Regions from separate parts of the Bacillus sp. z33 genome, predicted to be linked through region 1. Evidence: riboswitches for the same ligand, from Rfam matches in the RefSeq annotation. Region 1 holds a riboswitch; each other region holds the start of a gene.
What was found. Region 1 has a riboswitch for S-adenosylmethionine ahead of AC4G3L_RS04245 (methionine biosynthesis PLP-dependent protein). Riboswitches for the same ligand answer to the same signal wherever they lie in the genome.
Positions count from the first base shown of each region.

Region 2: it holds a riboswitch for S-adenosylmethionine, as region 1 does, so the genes downstream of both, metK (methionine adenosyltransferase) here and AC4G3L_RS04245 (methionine biosynthesis PLP-dependent protein) in region 1, are expected to answer to the same signal.
Region 3: it holds a riboswitch for S-adenosylmethionine, as region 1 does, so the genes downstream of both, AC4G3L_RS14145 (methionine ABC transporter ATP-binding protein) here and AC4G3L_RS04245 (methionine biosynthesis PLP-dependent protein) in region 1, are expected to answer to the same signal.
Region 4: it holds a riboswitch for S-adenosylmethionine, as region 1 does, so the genes downstream of both, AC4G3L_RS02345 (bifunctional homocysteine S-methyltransferase/methylenetetrahydrofolate reductase) here and AC4G3L_RS04245 (methionine biosynthesis PLP-dependent protein) in region 1, are expected to answer to the same signal.

Region 1 is NZ_JBZFQN010000001.1:907,464-912,333, reverse strand. It holds gene AC4G3L_RS04255 (patatin-like phospholipase family protein) at 5-847, shown strand; gene AC4G3L_RS04250 (M42 family metallopeptidase) at 890-1,939, opposite strand; SAM riboswitch class I at 2,071-2,179, shown strand; gene AC4G3L_RS04245 (methionine biosynthesis PLP-dependent protein) at 2,398-3,498, shown strand; gene AC4G3L_RS04240 (ABC transporter ATP-binding protein) at 3,687-4,475, shown strand; gene AC4G3L_RS04235 (ABC-2 family transporter permease) at 4,476-4,870, shown strand, end outside.
Region 2 is NZ_JBZFQN010000001.1:1,429,460-1,434,329, forward strand. It holds gene asnB (asparagine synthase (glutamine-hydrolyzing)) at 1-206, opposite strand, end outside; gene metK (methionine adenosyltransferase) at 618-1,817, opposite strand; SAM riboswitch class I at 1,947-2,070, opposite strand; gene pckA (phosphoenolpyruvate carboxykinase (ATP)) at 2,448-4,037, shown strand; gene AC4G3L_RS06730 (DUF2584 domain-containing protein) at 4,196-4,438, opposite strand; gene AC4G3L_RS06735 (alpha/beta hydrolase family protein) at 4,457-4,870, opposite strand, start outside.
Region 3 is NZ_JBZFQN010000003.1:499,645-504,514, reverse strand. It holds gene AC4G3L_RS14150 (methionine ABC transporter permease) at 1-603, opposite strand, end outside; gene AC4G3L_RS14145 (methionine ABC transporter ATP-binding protein) at 600-1,631, opposite strand; SAM riboswitch class I at 1,747-1,859, opposite strand; gene AC4G3L_RS14140 (O-acetylhomoserine aminocarboxypropyltransferase/cysteine synthase family protein) at 1,960-3,279, opposite strand; SAM riboswitch class I at 3,371-3,479, opposite strand; gene AC4G3L_RS14135 (thioredoxin family protein) at 3,791-4,072, opposite strand; gene AC4G3L_RS14130 (toprim domain-containing protein) at 4,047-4,442, opposite strand; gene gcvH (glycine cleavage system protein GcvH) at 4,587-4,870, opposite strand, start outside.
Region 4 is NZ_JBZFQN010000001.1:521,216-526,085, forward strand. It holds gene metH (methionine synthase) at 1-481, opposite strand, end outside; gene AC4G3L_RS02345 (bifunctional homocysteine S-methyltransferase/methylenetetrahydrofolate reductase) at 478-2,337, opposite strand; SAM riboswitch class I at 2,429-2,530, opposite strand; gene AC4G3L_RS02350 (class I SAM-dependent methyltransferase) at 2,655-3,251, shown strand; gene AC4G3L_RS02355 (hypothetical protein) at 3,364-3,504, opposite strand; gene AC4G3L_RS02360 (phosphatase PAP2 family protein) at 3,780-4,457, opposite strand; gene dapF (diaminopimelate epimerase) at 4,505-4,870, opposite strand, start outside.

The DNA.
Region 1 (4,870 bases):
TGTCATGCAGAATACAGGCCTGGTTTTAGAGGGCGGCGGAATGAGAGGATTATATACAGCCGGAGTTTTGAGGTATTTGATGGAACAGGATATTTATTTGCCATATACAATCGGTGTTTCAGCCGGTGCATGCAATGGTTCTTCTTATATTGCCCGGCAAATAGACCGTAATTATACGGCAAATATCGACTATGTCTCACATCCGGAATATCTTTCCTATAAACGTTTTCTGAAGAAACGCGAATTATTTGGAATGGATTTTATTTTTGATAAAATTCCAAATGAACTGGTTCCATTTGATTTGAAGGCTTTTTGTGAAGCCAAGGAACAGTTTGTCGTCGGTGTTACAGATTGCGTTACAGGCGAACCCGTATACTATAGCAAAGAGCACTTAAAAAAAGATATTACAACGATTCTGCGCGCATCCAGTTCCATTCCATTTTTTGCGCCGGTAATCTCTTATGATGGCAGAATGCTGCTTGACGGGGGAGTTGCCGATCCGATACCGATTCAAAAATCTCAAGCAGACGGGAATACGAAAAATATTGTCGTGCTTACCGGAAACAAGGGATATATGAAAGGCTCATCGTTTGATTGGTTTGGAAAAAGATTATATAAGAATTATCAAGGACTATTAAAGGCCCTTCGCAATCGGCATATCCTATACAATGACACGATACGTTATCTGGAGGAACAGGAAGAAAAGGGACATGTCGTCATTATTCGTCCAATAGAGAAATCAGATGTCAGCCGAATTGAGCGTAATCCTAAAAAGCTGAAAAAGCTGTACAATCAAGGATATGCAGAAGCCAAGGCTGCTCATGGAAAAATAAAAAAGCTATTATAACAACAACCCACCACTATTTTTCGTGATGGGTTGTTGATTCTTTTATTGCTGTCTTAATTCTGATTGTAAATAATGCCAAATTAAATTCGCAGTATGTTCGATGGAACTAATATGGGTGCGTTCAAAAGCATGGGAAGCATCGATGCCGGGGCCAATCAATCCATGAATAATATCATAGCCGGCACGAATGGCAGCAGAGGCATCAGAACCATAAAAAGGGTAAATATCCACGCGATAATCCACCTGATGCTGCTTTGATAACTCGACGAGATGCTGGCGCAGACCATAATGATAAGGTCCGCTTGAGTCTTTGGCGCAAATGGATACACTGTATTCATCCGTTGCCTGTCCTTCTCCGATTGCTCCCATATCAACAGCCAAATATTCAACTGTTTCGGACGGTATATTGGAATTGCCGCCATAGCCGATTTCTTCATTGTTAGAGATTAAGAAATGGGTCGTATAAGGAAGAATGATACCTTCTTTATTTATCTGTTTAATAATATACATCAGAATACCGACACTTGCTTTATCGTCCAAATGACGGGATTTAATAAATCCGTTGTCTGTCAGTTCAACACGCGGTTCGAAGGAAACAAAATCGCCGACTGAAATGCCAAGCTTTTCTGTATCTGCCTTGCTTTTTGTGACAGCATCAATTCGTACTTCCATTGTCGCATCCTCGCGTTTGACATCGCCCATTTTCTGATAAACATGAACGGAGGTTTGATTTAGAAGAATGGTTCCTGTATAGATCCTTCCATCAGCTGTATGGATTTTACAGTATTCACCCTCAACAGAATTCCAGCGAAATCCACCTACCATCGATAATTTTAAACGCCCGCCTGGTTTGATTTCTTTAACCATGGCACCTAACGTATCAACATGGGCGGTAAGAAAACGATGTTTAGAATCATCTTGCCCCTTGATTGTTGCCAATAATGCTCCTTTATTTGTTTTTACTGCTGTAATACCTTCAGATTGTAAAAATCGTGCCACATGTTCAATCACTTCTGTGGTATAGCCGCTCGGACTTGGGATGGATACCAGTTCTTTTATATATTGAAAAATTTCCTGACCATTGGCTTTCATCGCTACGAATCACTCCTTTTATGTATAGATTTATTATATACCTTTGTTAAAAAGTTGAACAATGAAGGTAAAAACAACTTGCTTTTCTTTCCATGAGGATGTAAATTTATTTTAAGTGAATATTCTGACAAAACTTATCAAGAGAGATGGAGGGACTGGCCCAGTGAAATCTCAGCAACCGCCAATGATGGAAAGGTGCTAAATCCTGCAAGACATACTAGCTGTCTTGAATGATAAGAAGGGGCCCATTTCTGATGAAAAGTCTTCTTCTGGAGACTTTTTTGTTTTTTTATAACTGTTAATAACTGGGGAAATGAATGTTATTTGACAAAAGTAAAAGAAATACAGCCGTATCATATATGCGGAAAATAGTAGCACATGGATATAGTGCAAGTATGGTGGACCGTGATGGTGAAGAGCAATGTGTAGGGATAAATGAAGAGAGAGGAGTCATACACATGACAAAAGTTAAAATCGAAACACTCTTAGCTCAAATAGGCAATCGAAGTGAAACACAAACAGGTACTGTTAATCCGCCAGTCTATTTTTCAACAGCCTATCGCCATGATGGTATAGGAGAATCCACCGGGTTTGATTACATAAGGACGGGTAACCCAACCAGAAAATTACTCGAGGAGGGCATCGCAGAGCTTGAGGGAGGAAAACAGGGCTTTGCTTATAGTTCAGGTATGGCTGCCATTCACTCATTGCTTTGTTTATTTGCTCCTGGAGATGAGATTGCCGTCACCGCTGACCTTTATGGAGGGACATACCGGTTATTCGAACAAATATGGAAGACATATGGCATCAAATTTAAACCATGTCATAACGATTCGGATTTTAAGGAATCCATTAGCGATAGAACCAAGGCATTCTTTATCGAAACTCCGACTAATCCGCTTATGCAGGAATTGGATATAAAGGAGATCTCCAAATTCACGCGTGAAAATGATTTGTTGCTGATTGTAGATAATACCTTTTATACACCTATTCTGCAGCGGCCGCTTGAACAGGGAGCAGATATTGTTGTCCATAGTGCCACTAAATACTTGGCTGGACATAATGATGTGTTAGCTGGATTAATTGTAGCAAAAAATGCTGATATTGGTGCAAGACTTGAGGAATATCAAAATGCTACAGGAGCTGTGCTTTCACCTTTTGATTCCTGGCTTGTCATGAGGGGAATGAAAACATTGAGCTTGCGGATGAAACAACATGAGGAAAACGCCCAGAAAATCAGTCGGTTTTTAAGAGAAAGAGAAGAAGTGACGGATGTCCTTTATCCTGGTAAAGGAGGGATGATATCATTCCGGCTGAAATCAGCTGAATGGATCAATCCTTTCTTACAAAGTCTTCATATCATATCTTTTGCGGAAAGTTTGGGTGGAGTAGAGAGCTTAATGACGTATCCCGCTACACAAACACACGCAGATATCCCAGAGGAGGTGCGCATACAGATTGGGGTTTGTAATTGCTTGCTGCGTTATTCTGTCGGGATTGAACATGCTGATGATTTGATTGAAGATCTTACACAGGCATTTGATTCGTTACTGGTTTAAAGGTAGAACTCGTTTGAAATTAGTGATACATCTTGGGGAGGAGCGAGTATTACTGGAATTTTTATGAACGAACTAAATATGCGAAGGTATTAGAAATTTAATAAAATCATATACGGTAAAATAGAAATATATGTAAAATATTTAACGATTTTGATATACTGTAAAAAAATTAGTCTCAATTAGGGAGAATGAAGATGGCTGATCCGGTTATTTCTATTAACAATCTTCAGGTGAGTTATGGCTCGAAAGAAGTGCTTCGTGGCATTAATCTTGATGTAGACAAAGGGCAAGTTATTGGCTATATAGGTCCTAATGGTGCTGGGAAAACAACCACTGTAAAGATATTGCTTGGTCTTCTAACAGATTATACAGGTTCAGTTAAGATATTTGGAACAGAGCTTTCCGATGATAGGATTGACTATAAAAACAGAATTGGTTATGTGCCTGAATTAGCAGATCTATATGATGTATTGACTGCACGTGAATACTTAACCTTTATTGGGGAGCTTTATGGCTTACCTTATGATCAAGTTGACCAAAAGGCTTTTAAACTAATGAAGCTATTAAACATTGAAGCAATGTATGATTCACGAATAAATAGTTATTCAAAAGGAATGAAGCAAAAGGTTCTGTTAATATCAAGTCTTCTTCATAACCCGGATATATTATTTTTAGATGAGCCTTTAAGCGGTCTCGACGCGAATAGCGTTATGATCGTCAAAGAATTGCTGGGAATGCTGGCAAGTGAGGGAAAAACGATTTTTTATTCTTCACACATTATGGATGTTGTTGAGAAAATCAGTAATCGGATTATTTTACTGCATGAAGGCAGGATTATCGCAGATGGAAGTTTTGAAGAATTACAGAATACGGGTAAGGAAGGAACACTAGAAGAAATTTTTAATCAATTAACCGGTTTTACGGAACATCGAACGATTGCCGAAGATATTGTCTCTGTTGTCCAAGGGGATAAATAGATGAGAGAATTTATGAGTTTGCGTGTATTGGATAAAGGAAAAAAGCTATTTCAATGGATGGGAATTGACTACCCGGCTATGAGAAGAATTCTTCAGGTTAAGCTTACGATGGATTCCAGAAGAGTTCCCGCTCTAATGAATAATGGGGCGAGAAAGAATGATACGGATAAAGATTCAAATGAATTTTTGAAATCCCTATGGGTGTATGCACTTATGGGCTTGATATTGATCCCTTTTATTATTATGGGTGAAAATTATTTGTTCCAAATGAGTTTGCTGTTTGCTGTTTTTATGTTTTTTATAATGACATCTTTAATTTCTGATTTTTCTCATGTGATGCTGGATATTCGTGACCAATCTATTTTATTATCAAGACCGGTAGATGAACGAACGAT
Region 2 (4,870 bases), 520 kb from region 1:
CGTTCATTTTCATACGTTAAAGGCTGATGACCACTTTCAATATCAATAATACTCAACCTTCTAAATCCAAGCTGAATATGTTCATCTATATAAAAGCCCTCATCATCCGGTCCTCTATGTGTAATTAAATCATTCATACTCTTTAATAGTTCGGCATCCTGATTTTTCAGCAGTCGATCATGCATACATCCAACAAATCCACACATTACTTTTCACCTACTCATTTCACTTAAAGATAGTTCATACTTTTCAGACAATAAAATCCTATCAAAAGACAGTATGTTATAAACAGTTCTATCGGTAAAAATACTTATAGAAAATATAACCACTAAATTTCCAAAATATAACACACCTAAATTCTACCACTGTTCGACAAAAAAAAAAAGAGGCATTTTTATGCCTCTTACGGATTGTAGACAAAATGAATTCAGAATGGCTCTATAGGTGCCATATTATGAATTCATTTGTCCTATTATCTTCAGTATGCCCGCGGAAAAGAGCATGAATCGGAAAGGAGAGAATAGCAAAAACAAAAAAACTGCAGACAAGGTCCCCTAAAATAAGGATTTTGTCTACAGTCTGAAAGAGGTATTATATTACCTCTTTCATTCTACTTCTTATAAACCAGCCCCAGTACGTAAAACCGCCACTTTATCTGTTCTCTCCCATGGAAGATCCAAATCATTGCGACCAAAATGGCCATAAGCTGCTGTTTGCTTATAAATTGGACGTCTTAAATCAAGCATTTTAATGATGCCAGCAGGTCTCAGATCAAAGTTAGCACGTACTAATTCAATTAATCTTTCCTCATCAATTTTACCAGTACCGAAAGTATCTATTGAAATAGATACCGGCTTTGCCACACCGATTGCATAAGCCAATTGGACTTCGGCTTTATCAGCAAGACCCGCGGCGACAATATTTTTAGCTACATATCTGGCTGCATAAGCTGCAGATCTGTCTACCTTCGTAGCATCTTTACCAGAGAATGCTCCTCCACCATGGCGTGCATATCCACCATATGTGTCAACAATAATTTTACGTCCCGTCAGGCCAGCATCCCCTTGTGGTCCGCCAATAACAAAACGGCCTGTTGGGTTAATAAAGTATTTCGTCTCTTCATCTATAAGATGAGCAGGAACAACCGGCTTGATCACTTGTTCTTTTAGATCTTTCTTAATTTGTTCAAGTGTTGTTTCCGCGTCATGTTGAGTGGAGATAACGATTGTATCTATTCTAACTGGTTTTTTGTTTTCATCATATTCTACCGTAACTTGTGTTTTTCCATCCGGGCGCAAATATGGCAAAATATCCTGTTTACGAACTTCAGCCAGCCTTCTGGATAATTGGTGAGCAAGAGAGATTGGAAGAGGCATTAATTCTTCTGTCTCATTGCAGGCAAATCCAAACATAAGTCCCTGGTCCCCCGCTCCAATAGCTTCAATCTCTTCATCAGACATTGTACCTTCTCTTGATTCCAAAGCCTGATTTACACCCTGGGCAATATCAGCGGATTGTTCATCAATCGCGGTTAAGACAGCACAAGTTTCTGCATCAAATCCATATTTAGCTCGCGTATAACCAATCCCTTTGATGGTATCGCGAACTATTTTTGGAATATCAACATACGTAGATGTAGTGATTTCCCCAGCAACTAGAACTAAACCAGTAGTAACAGAGGTTTCACAAGCTACCCTTGCATTTGGATCCTTGGCTAAGATTTCATCCAATATAGAATCTGAGATCTGATCGCAAATTTTATCTGGATGACCTTCTGTTACAGATTCTGATGTAAACAAATGTCTTTTATTAGACATATTTTTTCCTCCTTCAACTTCCCTGTTTAATGGCTACTCATTATCATTAATTATCTCCTGATTATATAAAAAAAGACCTTTCCTCCTTTAAAAAGAGGAAAGGTCGAAGTCTCAGAAATCTGCCTTTCACTCTCATCGTTCAAGGCAATATAACCTTGCATCAAGTTAGCACCTTTGCGTGATTACAAATGAATCAAACTGCAGGTTGCCCCGGCTTCATAGAGCTCGTCTCTCCACCGAGTCTTGATAAGAGTATCCATATCAAATGTATATGATATCTTATCCAATAAATCCTGTCAATAAATAAATAGGAATATATTGTTAGGTTGACACATGGCATTTAGAATGACCGAGGAACAGAATAACTCAAAGTATAAAATTCGCATTCTAAAAATAATATTGATATAATTAATTTATGAAAATTCAAAATAACCAGATAGATATATTCCGCTTCATTCTTAGATAAATTATCAAAAAATACGTCATTATACACTTTATTTATTATCCAATTATAATGATATAGCCTTTATCTTGAAAAATAATATAATTAGTATGGATAATTAAATTAAATGTGTTATACTAATTTTCATATAATATACTTACCAAAATTCTGGAAAAGGATGATCTCGTATGACCTATATAGGAGTTTCCAATGAATTGAAGCAATCACTTACTCATGATAATATTCATATTCAGCTTTCTGTGCCACAGTTAGTTGAAAAAGTATTAACCCGAAAAGAGGGAATCCTTACATCTACCGGAGCTGTTAAAGCAGAAACAGGCAAATATACTGGTAGATCCCCAAAAGATAAATATATTGTAGAAGAAGCTTCCACTAAAGATAAAATAGCCTGGGGGAGCGTCAATCAGCCTATATCAGAAGCTGTTTTTTCAAAACTATATGAGAAAGTAATGGATTACCTCGAACAAAGAGATGAATTATTCCTCTTTAATGGATTTGCCGGTGCTTCAAAAGATTACCGCCTTCCCATTCAAGTCATTAATGAATATGCCTGGCATAATTTATTTGTTCATCAACTTTTTATCCGACCTACTGAAGAAGAGCTCAGTCATCATTCACCTGAGTTTACAATTATCTCAGCCCCTGGCTTTAAAGCAGATCCTCTAGTGGATGGTACACATTCAGAAACATTTATCATTATTTCTTTTGAGAAAAAGGTCGTTTTAATCGGAGGCACTGAATACGCTGGAGAAATGAAAAAATCCATTTTCTCTATTATGAATTACTTGCTCCCAGAGAAGAATGTATTTTCCATGCATTGTTCGGCTAATGTAGGATTCGAAGGCGATGTTGCTCTTTTCTTCGGTCTGTCCGGGACAGGAAAAACCACTTTATCAGCCGATCCAAACCGTCGTTTAATTGGTGATGATGAACATGGCTGGTCACCTGAAGGTGTATTTAATATTGAAGGCGGATGTTACGCCAAATGCATTAATCTTTCACAGGAAAAAGAACCTCAAATATTTAACGCAATCCGGTTTGGTTCTGTGCTGGAGAATGTAATTGTGGACGAACATACGAGAGTTGCAGACTATGATAATGGGATGCTGACAGAAAATACACGTGCAGCTTACCCTATAGAAGCCATGCAAAACATCGTCAAACCAAGTATTGCAGGACATCCTAATACAATCATCTTTTTAACAGCTGATGCTTTTGGTGTGTTGCCTCCAATCAGTAAATTAACAAAGGAACAGGCCATGTATCATTTCCTAAGCGGTTATACAAGTAAGTTAGCCGGCACTGAACTCGGAATTACTTCACCGCAGGCAACCTTTTCTACCTGCTTCGGATCACCGTTCCTTCCGCTGCATCCAACAAAGTATGCTGAGATGCTGGGTAAAAATATTGAGGAACATCAAGTTCAGGTATATTTGGTTAACACAGGCTGGACCGGAGGCGAATATGGAACCGGTAGCCGTATGAAGCTTTCTTATACACGATTGATGATTCAGGCTGCATTAGAGGGCGAACTGACCAATATCGAAACGGTTCAGGACAGTATATTCGGACTCGCGATTCCTTTACATGTTCCTGGGGTTCCTGATGAAGTTTTACAACCACAGAAAACTTGGAAAAATCAAGAAGCCTATTATACAAAAGCCAATGAGCTGGCTAATAAGTTCAGAGAAAATTTCAAGGAATTCAAAAATATCAGTCCTGAAATAGAATCAAAAGGCGGACCGGTTACGATTTAATAAGCAATGGTGTCTTAAAGTCATTACATATGGCTTTCAAGGCACCATTTTTTATTCACGTCTTAATACTAACGATCCGGTAATTTCTTAAAACAAAAACAAACCTTATGCCAAACAAAGTTCAGGGAAAGGTTCGTTATTGCATTCTTTATTGAATTTTAATTACTGGAATTTAGAGAAATCAATTCATATGTAACAGTTGTATACTTTTTTTCCCATTCTACTTTTCTTATCAGCGCTGTTCCTCGCGATTCTCCGTCAAGCGTTCTTCTGACCTCTATCGGAATCTCGATTGGATATAAGCGATATCCTTCTTTTTTTAGAATAAAGAGATTCTCCCCGATTCTTTTTTCATTTGCCTTTGTCACAATGAGTGTATTCAATTCCATTGGCATACCCAAGTCTCCCACTCCCCTCTTTCATGTTTTTATTTCAATAGTACCATTTGAGGCTGCTTCTTTCATCCATTTCGTCAAATCAGCTACGATCTGTCGATTCATTTTAGGAGGGAAATAATGAGTATAATCCTTAAAGTACCACGCCTCTACACTCTTTCCTTGATCCTTCAACCGCGTTCTCAATGTATTGGCGTGTTCAATTGAAACATTCTCATCTTTCTCACCATGAATAATCAGAACATCACATGTGATTTTATCAATATTATATAAGGGAGTACGATATTTATATTCATCCGGCAGCTTGTTCGGCGTACCTCCAATGACTCTTTTTAACATTCTTCTCAGATCTATTCGCTCCAGATAGGTCAAAACCATATCTGATACTCCTCCCCATGTCACAAGTGAAGCTGCATCCTGGCAGTATATAGCGGTCCA
Region 3 (4,870 bases), on a different contig from region 1:
TACTAAAACAGTGGCGACAAACGTGACATCTGTTTGACCGCGGCTAAACCCTTCCGTATAGGCGAGGCTTCCCAGTCCGCCCGCACCAATCATACCAGCCATCGCCGTATATCCAACCAATGCAATGGCAGTAACCGTTATACCTGATACTAACGCAGGCAATGATTCAGGTATTAAAACCTTTCTTATAATCGTAAATGAAGTAGCACCCATAGATCTTGCGGCTTCAATCACACCTTTATCAATCTCGCGTAACCCAATTTCAACCATTCGAGCATAGAACGGGGCCGCGCCAATAATTAAAGCAGGTAAAGCGGCCTTAACACCGATAATACTTCCAACCAAGGCCTTTGTGAAAGGGATAAGCAGGATAATCAAGATGATGAAAGGAATCGAACGGAATATATTAACGAAAGCTCCTACGATTCCGTATACCATTTTGTTTTCCCACATATTTCCCTTTGAGGTCAAAAATAAGAGGAGACCCAGTATAATTCCCAAGAAAAAAGTTGCAACTAATGAGATACCAGTCATATATATGGTTTCCCAGGTTTTTTCATAGATACGTTCCCATACTACATTTGGAAATAATGTTTCTATCATCCGGACATCACCTCCACACCAATTTCCTGTTTGTGGAGATAATCAATGGCCTTTGAAACTTCAGTTGCATCCCCGTCAACATGAATAAACAATGTTCCGTAAGATCCATGCTGAGTCTGTGAAATTTTACCTTGCAATATATTGACATGAATTTTATAAGAGCGAATGACTTCTGATAAAACAGGCGTTTCAGCAGATTCGCCAATAAAAGATAATTGAACAACTTTTCCCGTCGGATATTCCGTAAGTAAATGTTCGATCGTATCTTTCGTTTCTTCCGGCTCAGTAACTTGCTGTACAAATCGCTTTGTAATCGGGGCAGTTGGTTTTTTAAATACATCAAGCACTTGACCACTCTCCACTACTTTCCCCATCTCCATCACGGCTACGCGATGGCAGATTTTACGTATAACATGCATTTCATGCGTAATTAATACGATTGTTAAGCCCAGCCTTTTGTTTATATCAACAAGTAATTCTAAAATATCATCTGTTGTCTGCGGATCAAGCGCAGATGTAGCTTCGTCACAAAGAAGTACTTTCGGATTATTCGCTAAGGCCCGTGCAATTCCAACGCGCTGTTTTTGACCGCCGCTTAACTGGGATGGGTAGGCATTTTCACGTCCATCCAATCCAACCAGATTAACAAGCTCCTTTACTCTCTTTTTACGTTCCTTGCTTGGTATACCAGCAATTTCTAAAGGAAACTCTATATTTTCACTGACTGTCCTTGACCAGAGAAGATTAAAGTGCTGAAATATCATACTTATTTCCATTCTGGCTTTTCTTAGTTCAGCGCCTTTAATAGCAGCCATGTTTTTACCTGCTACTACTACACTGCCTTCGGATGGTTTCTCTAAACCGTTCAGCATTCTAATCAGGGTACTTTTTCCTGCTCCGCTGTACCCGATGATTCCAAAGATCTCTCCCTTTTCAATTGATAAAGAGACTTGATCTACTGCTTTGACAGCTGATGAACGTTTAAAAGTTCCAGAGAAGGTCTTCGATACATCACGTAATGTAATCATGAAAAGTTCACCGCTCTTTCTATCAACATCTAATTTTAAGATAGTTTTCAGTTAAAATAAAAATGCCTTTCTGCGGAGGCAGAAAGGCATGATTAGTATATAAACATGTTCCTTTCTCTCATCTCCCAGGATTTATAACATCCTGTGTGAATTGGCACCTTTTCAATCTAATCGATTGCCGGTTGCCGGGCTTCAAAGGGCACATCCCTCCACCTCTCTTGATAAGAGTACATAACACACTATTCAATTTAAATCTAACTGTCTGCTATCCTATCATGTTTTAGAAAGAACTGTCAACACCAAAGTCTTCTTCGCATGGTCAAAAATGTTATTTCAAAACTTCTTTAATCGAAGATATGCCTGTTGCCTTTTCTATCGCCAGTTCCAATTCTTCAATTAAATCTTCTGTATTTTCAATGCCGACGGAAAGTCTGATTAAATCCTCCTGCACACCGGAGGCTTTTAATCCCTCCTCATTCAGTTGCTGATGAGTCGTGCTTGCCGGATGAATAATTAAGCTTTTTGCATCACCCACATTTGCCACATGGGACCATAACTCAATGGAATCAATCAGCTTTTTACCTGCCTCACGTCCTCCCTTTATACCAAAAACAACAACTGCCCCCGCCCCTTTCGGTAAATATTTCTTCGTTTTTTCATAGTCACCGTGATCTGGATCTCCAGGATATAAGACCCATGATACTGCTGGATGTTGTTTTAAATAATCGACTATTATTCTCGTATTTGCGACATGCTCCTTCATTCTTACATGCAGGGTTTCCAGTCCCAGAATAAATTGAAAGGCGTTAAATGGACTAAGGGACGGACCCAAATCTCTCAATAGCTGTACTCTTGCCTTCACGATAAACGCCCCTGCTCCAATTGCCTCACTATAAATCAAGTCATGATAACTTGGGTCCGGTTCAGTAAAACCAGGGAATTTAGGTGAATTCCAGTCAAACTTACCTCCATCTATTATGACCCCTCCCAGTGTGGTTCCATTTCCAAGCAGCCATTTCGTAGCAGAATGGACGACAATATCTGCTCCAAATTCAATAGGTCGGCTTAAATAAGGAGTCGCAAAAGTATTATCAATGATTAAAGGAATTCCAGCTTCATGAGCAATTTCCGCTACCCTCTCAATATCCAGCACTTGCAGACTTGGATTTCCGATGGTCTCTCCAAAAATCGCTTTCGTCTTTGAAGTAATGGCTTCTCTGAAATTTTCCGGATCGTCTGGATCTACAAATTTCACATGAATCCCATACTTAGGAAGAGTATTGGCGAATAAATTATAGGTTCCGCCATATAGAGTAGAGGCTGATATGATTTCATCACCCGCACCCGCAATATTTAAGATAGAGAGTGTGATAGCTGCAGCACCACTTGAAACTGCCAGTGCTCCAATTCCACCTTCGAGTTCAGCTATGCGTTCCTCAAATACACTTGATGTGGGGTTATGGATCCTTGTATAGATATATCCGGGTTCAGCTAATCCAAATAAGTTCGCAGCGTGATCTGTATCTTTAAATACATACGCATTCGACTGATAAATCGGTACACTTCTCGCTCCTGTTAATGGATCTTGCTGTAAGCCTCCGTGTATACCTACTGTTTCAAACCGATACTTCTTTTGCTCATTAGCCATTCCACATCTCTCCATTTCGTTTTAAGTAGAGAATTAAGTAAATGAAAAAAACTCTTCCTAAATATAAGAAGAGGCAGGCATTTTCCATCTCTCCTTATCTCCCGGATTTGTTTGTATCCGCAGGAATTGGCACCGTGTATTATAAAAATACCGGTTGCCGGGCTTCAACGGGCCAGTCCCTCCACCTCTCTTGATAAGAATCAAGCTAGTATTAAGTTGTTAAAACTATAGCATAGGAAAAAACAACAGTCAACAGATTATTCTGAATATTTAAACAAAAAGATAAATCATTCATGATTTTAGCTTCTACTATTCTTCAATCATTAATAAATCATTTTATCTGGCTACATGGAAACTATGCCAAACAACCGAGAACCCGGGCTATAATAAGAGCATCTTACAAATATCTTCACGCAATCTGACATATAAAAAGTATGCAAAAGTGAATGTCAATTATATAGACATTCACTAGCAAATAGTCATCGACATATTTCCTGAGAAATAATCCCTACTAATCTATCATTAGTTTCAATCGATCTACGAGATACGGAACGGAATGAAAGGCATATATTTTCTCTATTACCTGGTTGTCTTTAATTAATATGAGGCATGGTACACTTTCAATTTGATATTCTTCTGCAAGTTCTTTTGCAAAGTTGAGATTAATTTTTTCCAATGGTGCACTTGGGAGAACTTCTTTTGCAATATCAAGCATTCTGCCTGCTAATTGACAGGTACCGCAAAGAGGGGTATACGTATAGATTGCTTTATTGTTCGTGGTTAGATCGTTCATTTTTAATAACATCCTTCATTTGTTTTAAGAATTCAGCCTTTACATCAATATTGGCTCCCAAAAGAATCGTTGCCAAATGATATCTTGGCGCATTTGCCACTTCCCGATATGTTCGATCAATATATAAATGAGAAGCATTTGGCATTTCTTGACGCAACTGTTTTCTTAATTTTTCTCCGGATTCATCAGCATCTGCCAGAATGTATACGTCCTTATGTTCAAGCATTTCAACCAATTCATCTAATTTTGATAAACTGATTGTTCCATTCGTACATATAATTTCTACAGATTCATTAAGAATAGGCTGTATCTTTTTGCGGTCGGTAGACCCTTCTACAATTATTACCTTTTCATTTTGAGTATCCAGCATGATTAATCACCTTTTGTCCGGAGACTATGTTAAAAGCACAAAGATACTCTCCATTTTCGTTACAAGTATCTTACCCTAACCTCCTGAAAAGTATCAATTGATTAATAGTAAACTTAAAAAGGAAAGAAGCAAGCTTCTCTCCCTTTAATCTTCGCTAGTTGCTGTTTCGTATTGGCCAGCATCCATTAGCTCATCGTATTCGCTTCTTTCGGATGGTTCAATCACTAACATCCATGCTTTTTCATATGGAGATTCATTTACGTATTCAGGATTATCCATTAATTCTTCATTTACTTCAACAACTGTACCACTGATTGGAGCATATAATTCAGATACCGTTTTAACTGATTCCACACTGCCGAAAGGCTCGTTGCGCGTTAACTCATCCCCTACTTCAGGAAGCTCGACAAAAACGATATCTCCCAATT
Region 4 (4,870 bases), 390 kb from region 1:
AAAGTAGCAAATCAACTCCGCCATCAAGCAAGCCCTTCGTTTGTTCTTCATATGAATCTGTCAATTGTTCAAAAGTCGCTCCACCTGTCACGGATAAGGTCTTGGTGGTGGGTCCCATCGAACCGGCAACAAAGCGAGGACTATTAGGAGTTTCAAATTGATCAGCTGCTATTCGCGCCAATTGGGCTGATTCTTTATTCAGCTGATAAGCCAGATGGCCAAGATGATATTCATCCAAGACAATTGGCGTCGCGCCGAACGTGTTTGTTTCAATAATATCAACACCAGCTGCCAAATACTCTTCATGAATGGATTGGATTACGTCTGGGCGGGTTAGTGTTAAATATTCATTACACCCATCATACTGTTCCCCGCCAAAATCATCCTCTGTTAAGTGGTGTGCCTGAATCATGGTGCCCATTGCTCCATCTAGAATAACTACTCTTTCAGCCATTAAGTCTTTTAATTGTACTGCTCTCATGATAAATGCACTTCCCTGTTTACTACTGATTTTTGTTCTTTGATGTATCGCACCAAACGCCCGCTTAATTCATATTTCATAAAAGGTGTAATGATGTAGATTCCATTAAATAACTCACTTGCCGCGTCTACTAATTCTTTTGAAATGGCAAAGCTTTCGCGAGCACAGGCTTCCTTATCCGCTCCGGCTCTTTCCATCGCCGTTCTGATATCCTCAGGTAAGGAAATACCCGGTACTTCATTGTGTAAAAACTCTGCATTCCTGTGACTCGTTAAAGGCATGATGCCAATAAAAATCGGTTTCGTAATATGCCTTGTTGCTGCGTATATTTCTTCTAATTTTTCAATACTGAACACTGGCTGGGTCAGAAAATAATCCGCACCTGCCTGAATCTTCTTCTCCATTCTCTGAACAGCTTTATCTATGTACTTTACATGCGGGTTAAAGGCAGCAGCCACCTCAAAATTCGCCCGGCTTCCTAATGATTTCCCTGAATAAGACCGTCCCACATTCAATTGCTTAATTAATGAAATCAGATCGATGGAAGAAAGATCATATACGGAAGTAGCTCCCGGAAAGTCACCAATTTTTGAAGGATCACCGGTCACGACTAACACCTCTGACAATCCGAGAGAATGCATACCCATTAAATGAGATTGCAAGCCAATCAGATTATGATCCCGGCAAGTTAAATGGACAAGAGGCATGGTATTTAACTTTGATTGTAAAATAGAGGCTACCGCAAGATTTGATATTCTCGGAGATGCCAATGAATTATCCGCAAGTGTGATAGCATCCGCACCAGAGTCCAATAAGTAACGACTTCCTATCAAAAATTCCTCCAGCCCCAGCGTCTTTGGCGGGTCAAGTTCCACGATGACCGTCGTTCGTTTTTTTACCATACCTGAAATCGTATCTGGCCCATTTCGTTTGTACTGAATGATCTCATGTGAAATAGACTGATGCTTCGGCTGTGCAACAAAATCTTTTTCCTTAACAGGAAAAAGGTCTTCGACTCCTTTACGTATGGCCTGAATATGTGCAGGCGTCGTACCGCAGCATCCGCCTATCAGCCGTACCCCTTGCTTCACCAGTTGCCTGGAACTGTTGATGAAATAGTCCGCCTCTGTAGAGTAGACATATCTTCCATCAGATAAATCAGGTAAGCTTGCATTCGGGTATGCCGCATAATAAGTATCTTCTAAAAGCGGTACTTCTTCATAAGACCGAATCATATGGTAAGGACCCATCCTACAATTAATCCCGACGACATCGGCTCCCTCTTTTTTCAATAGTGAAAATGCTTCACTGACATGCATCCCATTTTGCAATAGACCCGTTTCATGCAGGGATATATTCGCAATCAGAGGAAGATCACTGGTTCTTCTTGCTACTTCTAACACCATTAACAATTCCTCTAAATCATAATAGGTTTCTAGTAAAATCCCATCTGGTTCTTCCTTCAATAAGGCGAGTAGCTGCTCTTCAAAATATGCCTTAATTTCACTTAATGTTAATTCTGATTTTCTAAAGCTTCGTAAACCTCCGATTGTCCCAACAACAAAGGTATGCGGATTGGCAGCTCTTTTTGCCAGCTTTATTCCGGTCCGATTGATCATGGAAACTTCCCTTTCAAGACCATACCGCTTTAATTTATGGTAGTTTGCACCGAATGTATTGGATTGAATGATATCAGCACCTGCTGCAATATAACTCCTGTGCATCTTTTCAATTTGATTGGGATCAGTCAGATTTAGTTCTTCAAAACAGCTATCGATCCCAAATGAATATAAAAGTGTACCACTAGCCCCATCAGCAACCAGAATTTTTTCGTTTAACGTCTCTAATAGATTCACTGTCTTTCCCCCTAATTTGTTAAATTGAAAAGTTGATGAGGAAAATAGACGATGAGAAAAGAGCTTTCGCCATGAAAGCCCCCCTTCTGGTCTCTCATCTTTCAAGCGGCGCTTGCTGGATTTAGCACCTTGAATTACTATCCAGGTTGCTGAGATTTCAACGGGCCAGTCCCTCCATCTCTCTAGATAAGGATATAAAATTATATATTTACTAAATTTACTATAAATTATCAGTTTTTTCAATCTATTTTGATAATTAATGCAGAGGAGTTAATGATTTATTATTTCGGGTATGTATCGTGTAGGAGTGATGTTAAATGAAAGAGATATTTACAAATCAATTTAAAAATCCAACAGGTGTACTTGGAAAACTCGCAGGTAAAATCATGGCCTATGAAAATGAAGAATTGTATGATTGGACATTTAATCAATTGTCTATTACACCGAATGATACGCTGCTTGAAGTAGGGTTTGGCCCTGGCGAAGGAATGCATATGCTTTTTGATAAGTACCCAACCATCCAGATTGATGGCGTCGATCCATCTGAAGAAATGGTGAAAAATGCGAGCAAGCGCAATCAGGAACACCTCGATCGGAATCAGCTGCGTTTATTTAATGGAACTGTTCTCGAGATACCTAATCCAATGGTGTACGATAATATTTTCAGTGTAAACAGTTATCCACTATGGGACAACCAGGAAGTTTGCATTCAGAAAATACATTCCTTACTAAAAGAGAATGGGCAAGTGACCATAACGGTACAGCCAAGGCAGGAAGAAGCAACCGAAGAACAGGCTCATGAATATGCCGAAGAAATTAAAGAGGTTCTTACTAAGACAGGATTTAAATCAGTTAAAGTTCAAACGAAACCAATGAAACCGTGCTTATCCATCAATGTAACAGCCACCAAATAGCCCTTTTTTAGGGTATTATACACATATATTAAAAAACCAGAGAGCTGGTAACTCCCTGGTGCTACTACTAGCAAGTGGTAAGCAAATCGTTTAATTCTTAGATGAACCACCCTTATGCTTTGGTCGGCGCAGGGTGGTTTTTCGTTTGCCTCTTGAGCTTTATAGATTGGCGAAATCGCGTAGCGCTGCCGGCAGCAAGGGGCGTGAAAAAGATCATTGCTTCATCTTTTGCCAGAGCTTTTAGAAAATCCATAGTCTATCACCTCCCTTCTCCTATATTAGGAAAAGAAGGTGCATACCACCCGAACCAAGTAGTTGTATGATAATCATTCCATGTCTGTTGTTAATGACATAATTACCCTGGCTCTCTTTTTAAAGTATTTGCATCTCATCAAAGATTGCTACTTTAATCTCCAGTATTTATAGGAAGTAGCAAAACCATAAAAAGAAAATGCTCAGTTAGTTATTCACAGAGGTTTACATAAAAAATAGGCGTCTATAAGCCGGCATAGCTTACAGACAGCCTATTTATGATTTCAAACCTTTTGTTCTCCTATATTCCCCAAACTTAAACACAATCGCAATGATTGCCAGCCATGCACATCCCGCAACATACCCTGCAATCACATCGCTAGGATAATGCACCCCCAGGTAAATACGGCTGTAGCCAATCGTTAAAATCATAAATATACAAATCGCATAAACAGCCCATCGAATCGGCCAATTCTTGGTGATTCTGGTTGTAATGATCATCAGTGCACCATAGAGGATGAAGGAGGACATTGAGTGGCCGCTCGGAAAGCTAAAGCCATTTTCTTGAACCAATGGATTTAAAGTTGGTCTCTCCCGCTGGAAAATCCATTTTAAATATTGGTTTACATAACCACCTGACCATGTCGTGATGATTAAAAAAAGCACACTGAGAAAACGTTTTTTAAACAGTAACAACGAAGAAAAAACGATAACCAGTAGGATATTGCCTTTTACTGATCCTAAATTCGTTATAAAAGTAAGCACTTTTGTACTCATTTCATTAATACTGCCCTGGATTGCCTGAATGATCGTCATATCAAACCGATATAGCTCATGTTCGTCTAGGTCATCAGCAATATCTACGAACAAGAGCGTACACACAATAAAGAGAGCAATCAGCACGAAAAAGGAAATAATATGAACATTTAAAAAGGTGTTTTCAGGCTTCTTCAATTTACGCCCTCCCCTATTGCGAACATATTGTTTAAAACGTCTTAAGTTCATCCTATTTTAGAGTCTAGATAGGTTTTGACATGTTGTTGGAATGATGAATAAGCCTCGGCCTCTTCTTTATAGATTTTCCTTTCCCCAAAGCTAACATGTAGTGTTTCTAAATTTAACTGAATAACCGTTTCGTATTCATACGTTGCATTCCCAATTAAATCAATCCAGGTTTTATCCTGCAAATCATGAACCTGGCATAGTACCATTCCACCTGGATTATAGACATGCAGTACGGCTTCATCATCGAGTTCGTCAACCCATTTCGTTACGAGACTGGAAGCTGACATTGCTGTTCCGCAGGCATTTGTAAAGCCTACGCCTCTCTCAAACGTGCGGACAAAAATAGCCCCCTCCTCCAGGCG